DNA from 2 places in the Rhizobium sp. BR 315 genome. Region 1 is predicted to be linked to the other one. Evidence: riboswitches for the same ligand, from Rfam matches in the RefSeq annotation. Region 1 holds a riboswitch; the other holds the start of a gene.

What was found. A riboswitch is a leader RNA that binds a small molecule or an ion and turns the genes downstream of it on or off. The one in region 1 is predicted to bind thiamine pyrophosphate.
Region 2: another riboswitch for thiamine pyrophosphate. It lies ahead of thiM (hydroxyethylthiazole kinase); the one in region 1 lies ahead of thiC (phosphomethylpyrimidine synthase ThiC).

The regions. Positions count from the first base shown of each region.
Region 1 covers NZ_JARWKZ010000002.1:329,403-333,425, forward strand. Annotated here, with positions in the region: gene thiO (glycine oxidase ThiO) at 1-85, opposite strand, end outside; gene thiC (phosphomethylpyrimidine synthase ThiC) at 87-1,913, opposite strand; TPP riboswitch at 2,006-2,137, opposite strand; gene QD409_RS04020 (porin) at 2,720-3,811, shown strand; gene QD409_RS04025 (TetR family transcriptional regulator) at 3,958-4,023, opposite strand, start outside.
Region 2 covers NZ_JARWKZ010000015.1:90,281-94,303, reverse strand. Annotated here, with positions in the region: gene thiE (thiamine phosphate synthase) at 1-614, opposite strand, end outside; gene thiM (hydroxyethylthiazole kinase) at 611-1,414, opposite strand; TPP riboswitch at 1,462-1,558, opposite strand; gene QD409_RS16960 (DUF1127 domain-containing protein) at 1,794-1,940, shown strand; gene yghU (glutathione-dependent disulfide-bond oxidoreductase) at 2,433-3,308, shown strand; gene QD409_RS16950 (sigma-54-dependent transcriptional regulator) at 3,381-4,023, opposite strand, start outside.

The sequences.
Region 1 (4,023 bases):
GCACGGTTACGTCCGCGCCCCGAACATGAAGTTCATGGGCGACCGTGAGGCCGGCGACGCCGGCCCCTTTGACTAGGACGCGCATCTCACTCGGCCGGATGCGGAAGGTTGTCGATCGGCATATAGAGATCGCCACCTTCACGGTATTTGGCCGCCATTGCGTCCAGCCCCTCTTTCTGGGCCTCGGCGCGAATGTCGTGCGAAATCCGCATCGAACAGAATTTCGGGCCGCACATCGAGCAGAAATGCGCAACCTTATGGGCTTCCTTCGGCAAGGTCTCGTCGTGGAAGCTGCGGGCGGTGTCCGGATCGAGCGACAGGTTGAACTGATCTTCCCAGCGGAACTCGAAGCGGGCGCGCGACAACGCGTCGTCACGCACCTGCGCGGCTGGATGACCCTTGGCAAGGTCGGCCGCATGGGCCGCGATCTTGTAGGTGATGACGCCGGTCTTGACGTCGTTGCGGTCGGGCAGGCCGAGATGCTCCTTCGGGGTGACGTAGCAGAGCATCGCCGTGCCGAACCAGCCGATCATGGCAGCGCCGATTCCCGAGGTGATATGATCGTAGCCCGGCGCGATATCCGTCGTCAGCGGCCCGAGCGTGTAGAAAGGCGCTTCGCCACAGACGGCCAGCTGCTTGTCCATGTTTTCCTTGATCTTGTGCATCGGCACATGGCCGGGGCCTTCGATCATCACCTGGCAGTCTTTCGCCCAGGCGATCTTCGTCAGTTCGCCCAGGGTTTCGAGTTCGGCAAACTGCGCGGCGTCATTGGCGTCGGCGATCGAGCCGGGGCGCAGGCCGTCGCCGAGCGAGAAGGAGACGTCATAGGCGCGGCAGATATCGCAGATCTCCTCGAAATGCTCGTAGAGGAAGCTCTCGCGGTGGTGATGGAGACACCACTTCGCCATGATCGAGCCGCCGCGCGACACGATGCCGGTGACGCGATTGACCGTCAGCGGGATGTAGTGCAGCCGCACGCCGGCATGGATGGTGAAATAGTCGACGCCCTGTTCGGCCTGCTCGATCAGCGTGTCGCGATAGACCTCCCAGGTGAGTTCCTCGGCAATGCCGCCGACCTTTTCGAGCGCCTGATAGAGCGGAACCGTGCCGATCGGCAGCGGCGAATTGCGGATGATCCATTCGCGGATGTTGTGGATGTTGCGGCCGGTCGAAAGATCCATGACGGTATCGGCGCCCCAGCGGGCAGCCCAGACCATCTTCTCGACTTCCTCTGCCATGGAGGAGGTAACGGCGGAGTTGCCGATATTGGCGTTGATTTTCACCAGGAAGTTCCGGCCGATGATCATCGGTTCGGCCTCGGGGTGATTGATGTTGGCCGGGATGATGGCGCGGCCGGCGGCGACTTCCTGGCGAACGAATTCCGGCGTCACATGATCGGGAATATGAGCACCGAAGCTTTCGCCGTCTCGAACCAACGCTTCTGCCTTGGCCTTTCGACCGAGATTCTCGCGGATGGCGATGAATTCCATCTCCGGGGTGATGATGCCGGCACGCGCATAGGCAAGCTGCGTGACCGCCTTGCCGTCTTTGGCGCGCAGCGGCTGGCGACGTCCGGGAAATTCGGGTGTCAACCGGTCGCCGCTGACGAAGCCATTGTCTTCGGGGCGCACATGGCGGCCTTCGTAGGCCTCGACATCGCCGCGGGCGAGCACCCAGTCGCGGCGGAGCTGCGACAGGCCCTGCTCGATGCTGATATCGGCGCCCTCGATCGTATAGGGGCCTGAAGAATCATAGACGACGACGGGCGGTTCACCCGATGTCGGATGGACGCTGATCTCACGCATCGGCACACGGATATCGGCATGGATGTCTCCAGGAATGTAGATCTTCCTCGAGGCCGGCAGTGGGCCGGTGGTGACGGTCGGAGTGAGGTTTTTTGCGGCAATGTTCATGGTTTGAGGCTCCAAATTGCGGTTGGAGACCCAGTCAATCAGCCGGAATGATGGAAAGACGTCGATATGGATTCCACGCGTGAACCCAGAGCCATCGAGCGCTTGCACCGTCCCTACGCCAGTATGAACTGGATCAGGTTCAACGGGTCACTGCGCCACAACAGGCAAAGCCATATTGTCCAGCAGTATCTCAGCCCCTTGCCGGGACCCCCCTGGTGAATGCTGGAAGGCTAAGCTCTCTCTTCCGCTGCTGTCAACCCTATAGCGACGATCGCATTTCGCCTGGTGGCTCCCAGCTGCGCCGGGCACCGGATGGCTTCGACGGGAACGTTCCACCATGAGTCGAAAATATCGGTGCGCGCCGATCGGAGTTGACCACCAAGCTCGGACTTGTCCAGGATGCCGCCCGCTGGCGCGTTCATGCTTCCGGTAGGGCGCAATCGGCGCCTTTCGGCTTTCGCCAGAGGAGGTTGCATGGGCCTCGCTGTCGGCAGTTGCATTTAGGCAACAGCGATCAAGACTAATGCGCGGGTCGGTTTCACATAATTGACAAACATACGGGCTGTTTGTAAATCGGATGCAGGACACAAGTTGTCTTACGGTCGAGCTATCGGCCGGATCGGTAAAGGCATTTCCAGACCTTTGCCGCGGGGTCAATTGTGGAGGTTCGAGGGGACTCAAGCCAACATTAGGTGCGTATTTGCCGGGCTGCCTGGTCGCGTTTGAACGAGGCCGATCTTTAAAGTGGTATTCCAGCCCTGTACTCGCGGTAGGTTCGAAATGCATATTGCAACCAGGAGTTTATCATGAACATCAAGAGCCTTCTTCTCGGCTCCGCTGCTGCGCTGGCAGCAGTATCCGGTGCTCACGCAGCCGACGCCATCGTTGCTGCTGAGCCGGAGCCGCTGGAATACGTTCGCATCTGCGACGCATACGGTGCTGGCTACTTCTTCATTCCGGGCACGGAAACCTGCCTCAAGATCGGCGGCCGCGTCCGTACCGAAGGTGAATGGTATGATGCCTACAACCCGAACAGCAAGCAGGGCACGCTGTGGCACACCCGTGCTGAGCTGAACGTCAATACCGCTTCCGACACTGAATACGGCCCGCTGAAGACCAACATGGTTATTCGCTGGGATTGGAGCGAAGGCAACACGACCAGCACCAAGCTGCTGTTCGCTAACATCAGCCTTGGTGGCTTCCTCGTCGGTAAGGCTGACTCGCAGTACAATTCGTACATCGGCTACGCCGGCGACGTCATCAACGACGACGTCATCTATGACGGCCCGTACGAGCTGAACCAGATCAGCTATAACTACGATGCCGGCAACGGCTTCACGGCTGTGGTCTCGGTCGAAGACAGCAACTCCAGCGGCTCCGGCGCTTCCTACGGCTCCAGCTGGTGGGCAGACGACAAGGCTAACCACTACGCTCCTGACGCCGTTGCCGGTGTTGGCTACAAGGTTGGCAACTTCGGCTTCAAGGTCGTCGGCGGTTACGACTCGATCGTTGAAGAAGGCGCTATCAAGGCTCGCGTCGATGCCGACTTCGGCGTATTCTCGGCCTTCTTGATGGGTGGTTACAACACCGATGGCAAGAAGCTGAACAAGTATGCCGGCACGAACCTTGACCGTTCTGCTTGCCCCGTTGCTGATGCATCGAAGTGCGGCTGGGGTGACTGGGCCGTTTGGGGTGGCGCTAGCGTTCCGATCAACGAAAAGCTGAAGTGGAACCTCCAGCTCGCCTACACCGACAGCAAGATCTTCGCCGCTACCACGAACCTGAAGTGGAACCCGGTCAAGAACCTGCTCATCGAGCCGGAAGTTTCCTACACCAACTTCGATTCTGTGAACCAGGATCAGTGGGCTGGTATCCTGCGCTTCGAGCGTAGCTTCTAATAAGAGATTACCCGGCCCGCGCCGGGTAAGGGAAGCCTGACGTTCCAATCCGTCAGGCTTCTTCAACTGATCGGTTGACCTCCGATCAAAGAGAAAGGATCCGGCTTTCCCTCCGGATCCTTTTTAGTTTTCGAGCCGCTAAGTTTTTAAGCCGCAGACGTCTCTATTTCCTGCATCTGGGCCGATGGGAACCAGGTCTTCAAAACCATCTT
Region 2 (4,023 bases), on a different contig from region 1:
GCTTTGGCGATAAGGACTGTCGCGGCCGCGGGATCGGGCGTGCCGCATATGGCCGAGACAACGGCCAGCCCGTCTGCCCCGGCCGCCAGCACCGCAGCGGTGTGCTCGGCCTTCAGGCCGCCGATAGCGACCGTCGGAACCGGGCAGAGCTTGACGATGCCGGCGAGCCCGTCGAGGCCGATCGGCTGCTTGTGGTCGGGCTTGGTCTGCGTTGCAAAGACGGGGCCGACCCCGGCATAATCAACGATCCCCGCATCGATGGCCGAGGCGAGGGCCTCGGTCTCTACCGAAAGGCCGAGGATCATATCCGGGCCGATCATCCGTCGTGCCTCATGGGCATCCATATCCTCCTGGCCGATATGCAGGCCATCGGCGCCGATGGCGATAGCGGCCTCGACGTTATCGTTGACGATAAGGCGGGCATTACTACCGGCCAGCATCTGCTTGAGGGCAAGGCCGGTCTCGATCATGGCTGCGGTCGAGGCATGTTTGTCGCGCAGCTGCACGATGGTTGCGCCGCCGGCGAAAGCGGCACGGGCTGTTTCGACCATGCCGATATCAGCGCATAGGACAGGATCCAGAACGAGATAGAGTGAAAGATCGAAGCTTTTCATGCCGTCATGATCCTCGCTTTGGCGGATAGGGTCTCGGCGTCGAGGGCAGCCAGCGCATCGAGAAAGCGCCAGGAAAAGGAGCCGGGGCCATCGGCCGCCGCTCCGGCCTGCTCCCCGGCAACGGCAAAGACGGCGAGGGCCGCGACAGTCGCATCGAAGGGATTGTCGGGCGTGGTCGCCGCGAATGCTCCAACAAGGCAGGTCAGCGAGCAGCCGAGTGCCGTGACCTGAGGCATGAACGGCGAACCGCCGGCGATGCGTCGGGCCTCGCGTCCATCGGTCACGAAATCGGTGACGCCGGTGATGGCGACCACACATTCATGCCGTTCGGCGAGTTGCCTTGCCGATTCCTCAGCCAATTCGACGGGGTCGCGGCTGTCGACGCCCTGGCCGCGGCTGGCGCCACCGGCAAGCGCAATGATCTCCGAAGCATTGCCGCGGATGATCGTCGGCTGCAGCTCCAGCAATTGTGCGACCGCCTTGCGCCGGAAGGCCGTAGCGTAGTGAGCAACGGGATCGAGAACCCAGGGCTTGCCGGTCTCTCTTGCCGATCTTGCTGCGGAAAGCATGCCCGCGAGCCATCCGGTCGATAGCGTGCCGATGTTGATCGTCAGCGCGCCGGAGATGGTGGCGAATTCGGCGGCTTCTTCCTCGGCGTGGACCATGGCAGGGGATGCGCCGGCGGCGAGCATCACGTTGGCGGCGATATTCATCGCCACGAAATTGGTGATGCATTGTACCAATGGCGGGTTCGCCCGCATGGCGTCGAGTAGAGTGCCTGTCGTGGTTTGGTCCGGCATATCGCCCCTTTCAGGCGGGCGAGACGCATAGGGGCGCGAGCAATGTTGCAAAGCCCCGAGCGACTCCCTCCGCCAGCATGATCTGGTTCAGGTTCAAAGGGTGCTTCTCAGCCCGCCGAACAGCGGACGCCCCTGTCTCTCATCCCTTCCTTTGTCGCAGACAACGCCGGCGATGTCATCAGCAAATCGCAAGGGATGTGGTTGGCCGGTCGTGACGGGTGTCACCGGAGCCGCATTAATCCATGCACTCGATGCATGGGTGCAGTGAAGCCTTGGCGCTGCCAAAGAGCAGGAGGTTGGACTATATGTGTCTCATCGAAGTGAACGAAGCGCCAAGCACGGCAGCTCAGCTTCGAATGCCCAAGGAAAGGGGATCATCATGAACGTAGCACGCTCTTTCAATAACTGGCGCAAGTACCGTCAGACGGTCGCTGAACTGGGCCGTATGTCTACCCGCGAACTGCACGATCTGGGTATCGATCGCGGCGAAATCCGCAATGTTGCCCGCGCAGCCCTCGCTGGCTGACAGTCGGCAAGGCTAAGTTATAAGCTGTATTTTGCGAGCGCCTGCCTCCTCCCGAGCAGGCGCTTTTGTTTTGTCCGCATGAAAGCCCGAACCGTGCTCTCTGCCGAAAAATGCTCCAGTCGAGCTTTCTGCTTTTCGCATAGCGCATAGCTGTCTTGCAAAGAAATGCCTATCAACTGAGCAAAAGACTGGTATGTTTAATCCATCGAAGCGATGCACCTCCTCCCGCATCCCTTCGCTTTGCAGGCGCCCTTCTCCTCCTCCCAAGGTCGTCTGCGTGAACAGCGGAACTCCTCCTCCCATCCGCTGTTCGGTTCTTGAAGAAAGCCTGCCGCACCTCCTCCCGCGGCAGGCTTTTTTGTTCTGTCCAAGACCATCAAAGGCATCGCGTGCGCCTCTCGTAAAAATGAACCGACGTCACTATGTGCGACAGGCGTAGCGCGCTACATCGAAGATCACCTCAACCTGATTCACCGAACAAGGAGGATGCCCATGACCGGTTCTGCCGAGTATACGCCGCCGAAGATCTGGACTTGGAACAAGGCGAATGGCGGCCAGTTCGCCAATATCAACCGTCCAATCGCCGGGCCGACCCATGAAAAGGAATTGCCTGTCGGCCGGCATCCTCTTCAGCTCTATTCGCTCGGTACGCCAAACGGCGTGAAGGTCACGATCATGCTCGAGGAGCTGCTGGCGCTTGGTCATAGGGGCGCCGAATATGACGCCTGGCTGATCAGGATCGGCGAAGGCGACCAGTTCGGCAGCGGCTTCGTCGAGATCAATCCGAATTCGAAGATTCCCGCTTTGCTCGACCGCAGCGGCCCCAAGCCGATCCGCGTCTTCGAATCCGCTTCAATTCTGATGTATCTCGCCGAAAAATTTGGCGCCTTCCTGCCGACCGAGCAACCGGCTCGCGCCGAATGCCTGTCCTGGCTGTTCTGGCAGATGGGCAGCGCACCCTATCTCGGCGGCGGTTTCGGCCATTTCTATGCCTATGCGCCGACGAAGATCGAATATGCGATCGATCGTTTCGCCATGGAAGTGAAGCGCGAACTCGACGTGCTCGATCGTCGCCTCGCCGAGAGCGAATATATCGCCGGCAGCGAATACACCATTGCCGATATGGCAATCTGGCCCTGGTACGGCGGCCTTGCCAAGGGCTGGCAGTATGGCGCAGGCGAATTCCTGCAGGTCCAGGATTACAAGAATGTTCAGCGCTGGGCCGAGCAGATTTACTCGCGCCCTGCCGTCAAGCGCGGCCGCATGGTCAACCGTATGTCGGGCGATCCTTCCGGGCAATTGCGCGAGCGTCATGATGCCAGCGATTTCGACACGAAAACACAGGACAAGATCGAAGCCGTGGGCTGACCCTTAGATCCTTGCCTTGATTCAGGGATGCTCGCGGCTCAAGGCCGCGAGTTTTCGTTTTGGAGTGCCTGCTTACGAGCCCTGCCGTTCGCTTCCGTCAAAACCCGCAAAGTCACCTCTGACGATGCCGTGGCGCTGAAGCTTGTCGTAGAAGGTCTTCCTCGGAATCCCCAGAGCTTCGATAGTGCGGCGGACATCGCCGTTGTTCTGCGACAACGTCTCGCGAATGAGCTCGGCCTCATAGCGCTCCATCCGGGCGGGTAGGGATAATGCTGTATCCGTGGCAGGCGCGTCACCGGGTTTCGGCGCGGCTGCGGTTTCGAGGCCGAGCACCAGGCGTTCGGCAAAATGGGAGAGCTCGCGAACGTTTCCCGGCCAGTCGTGCTGCAGCAAATGGCGGCGGGCTGTGCTGGAAATGGCCGGCGGCTCGCGCTTGAAGCGATTGGCGGCACGCTCGGCAAAATAGCTGAAGAGTAGGGGAATATCATCGCGCCGCTCGCGCAGCGGCGGGATGGAGAGCGTGACGACATTGAGGCGATAATAGAGATCCTCGCGAAAATCCCCACGCTGGGCGGGATCGCCGAGATCGACCTTGGCCGCCGCCACCACCCGCAGATCGACGGGGCGAACCTCGTTCGTACCGAGCGGCGTCACTTCGCGCATTTCCAGCACGCGCAGCATCTGCACCTGAATCGCCGGCGGCATGCTTTCGATC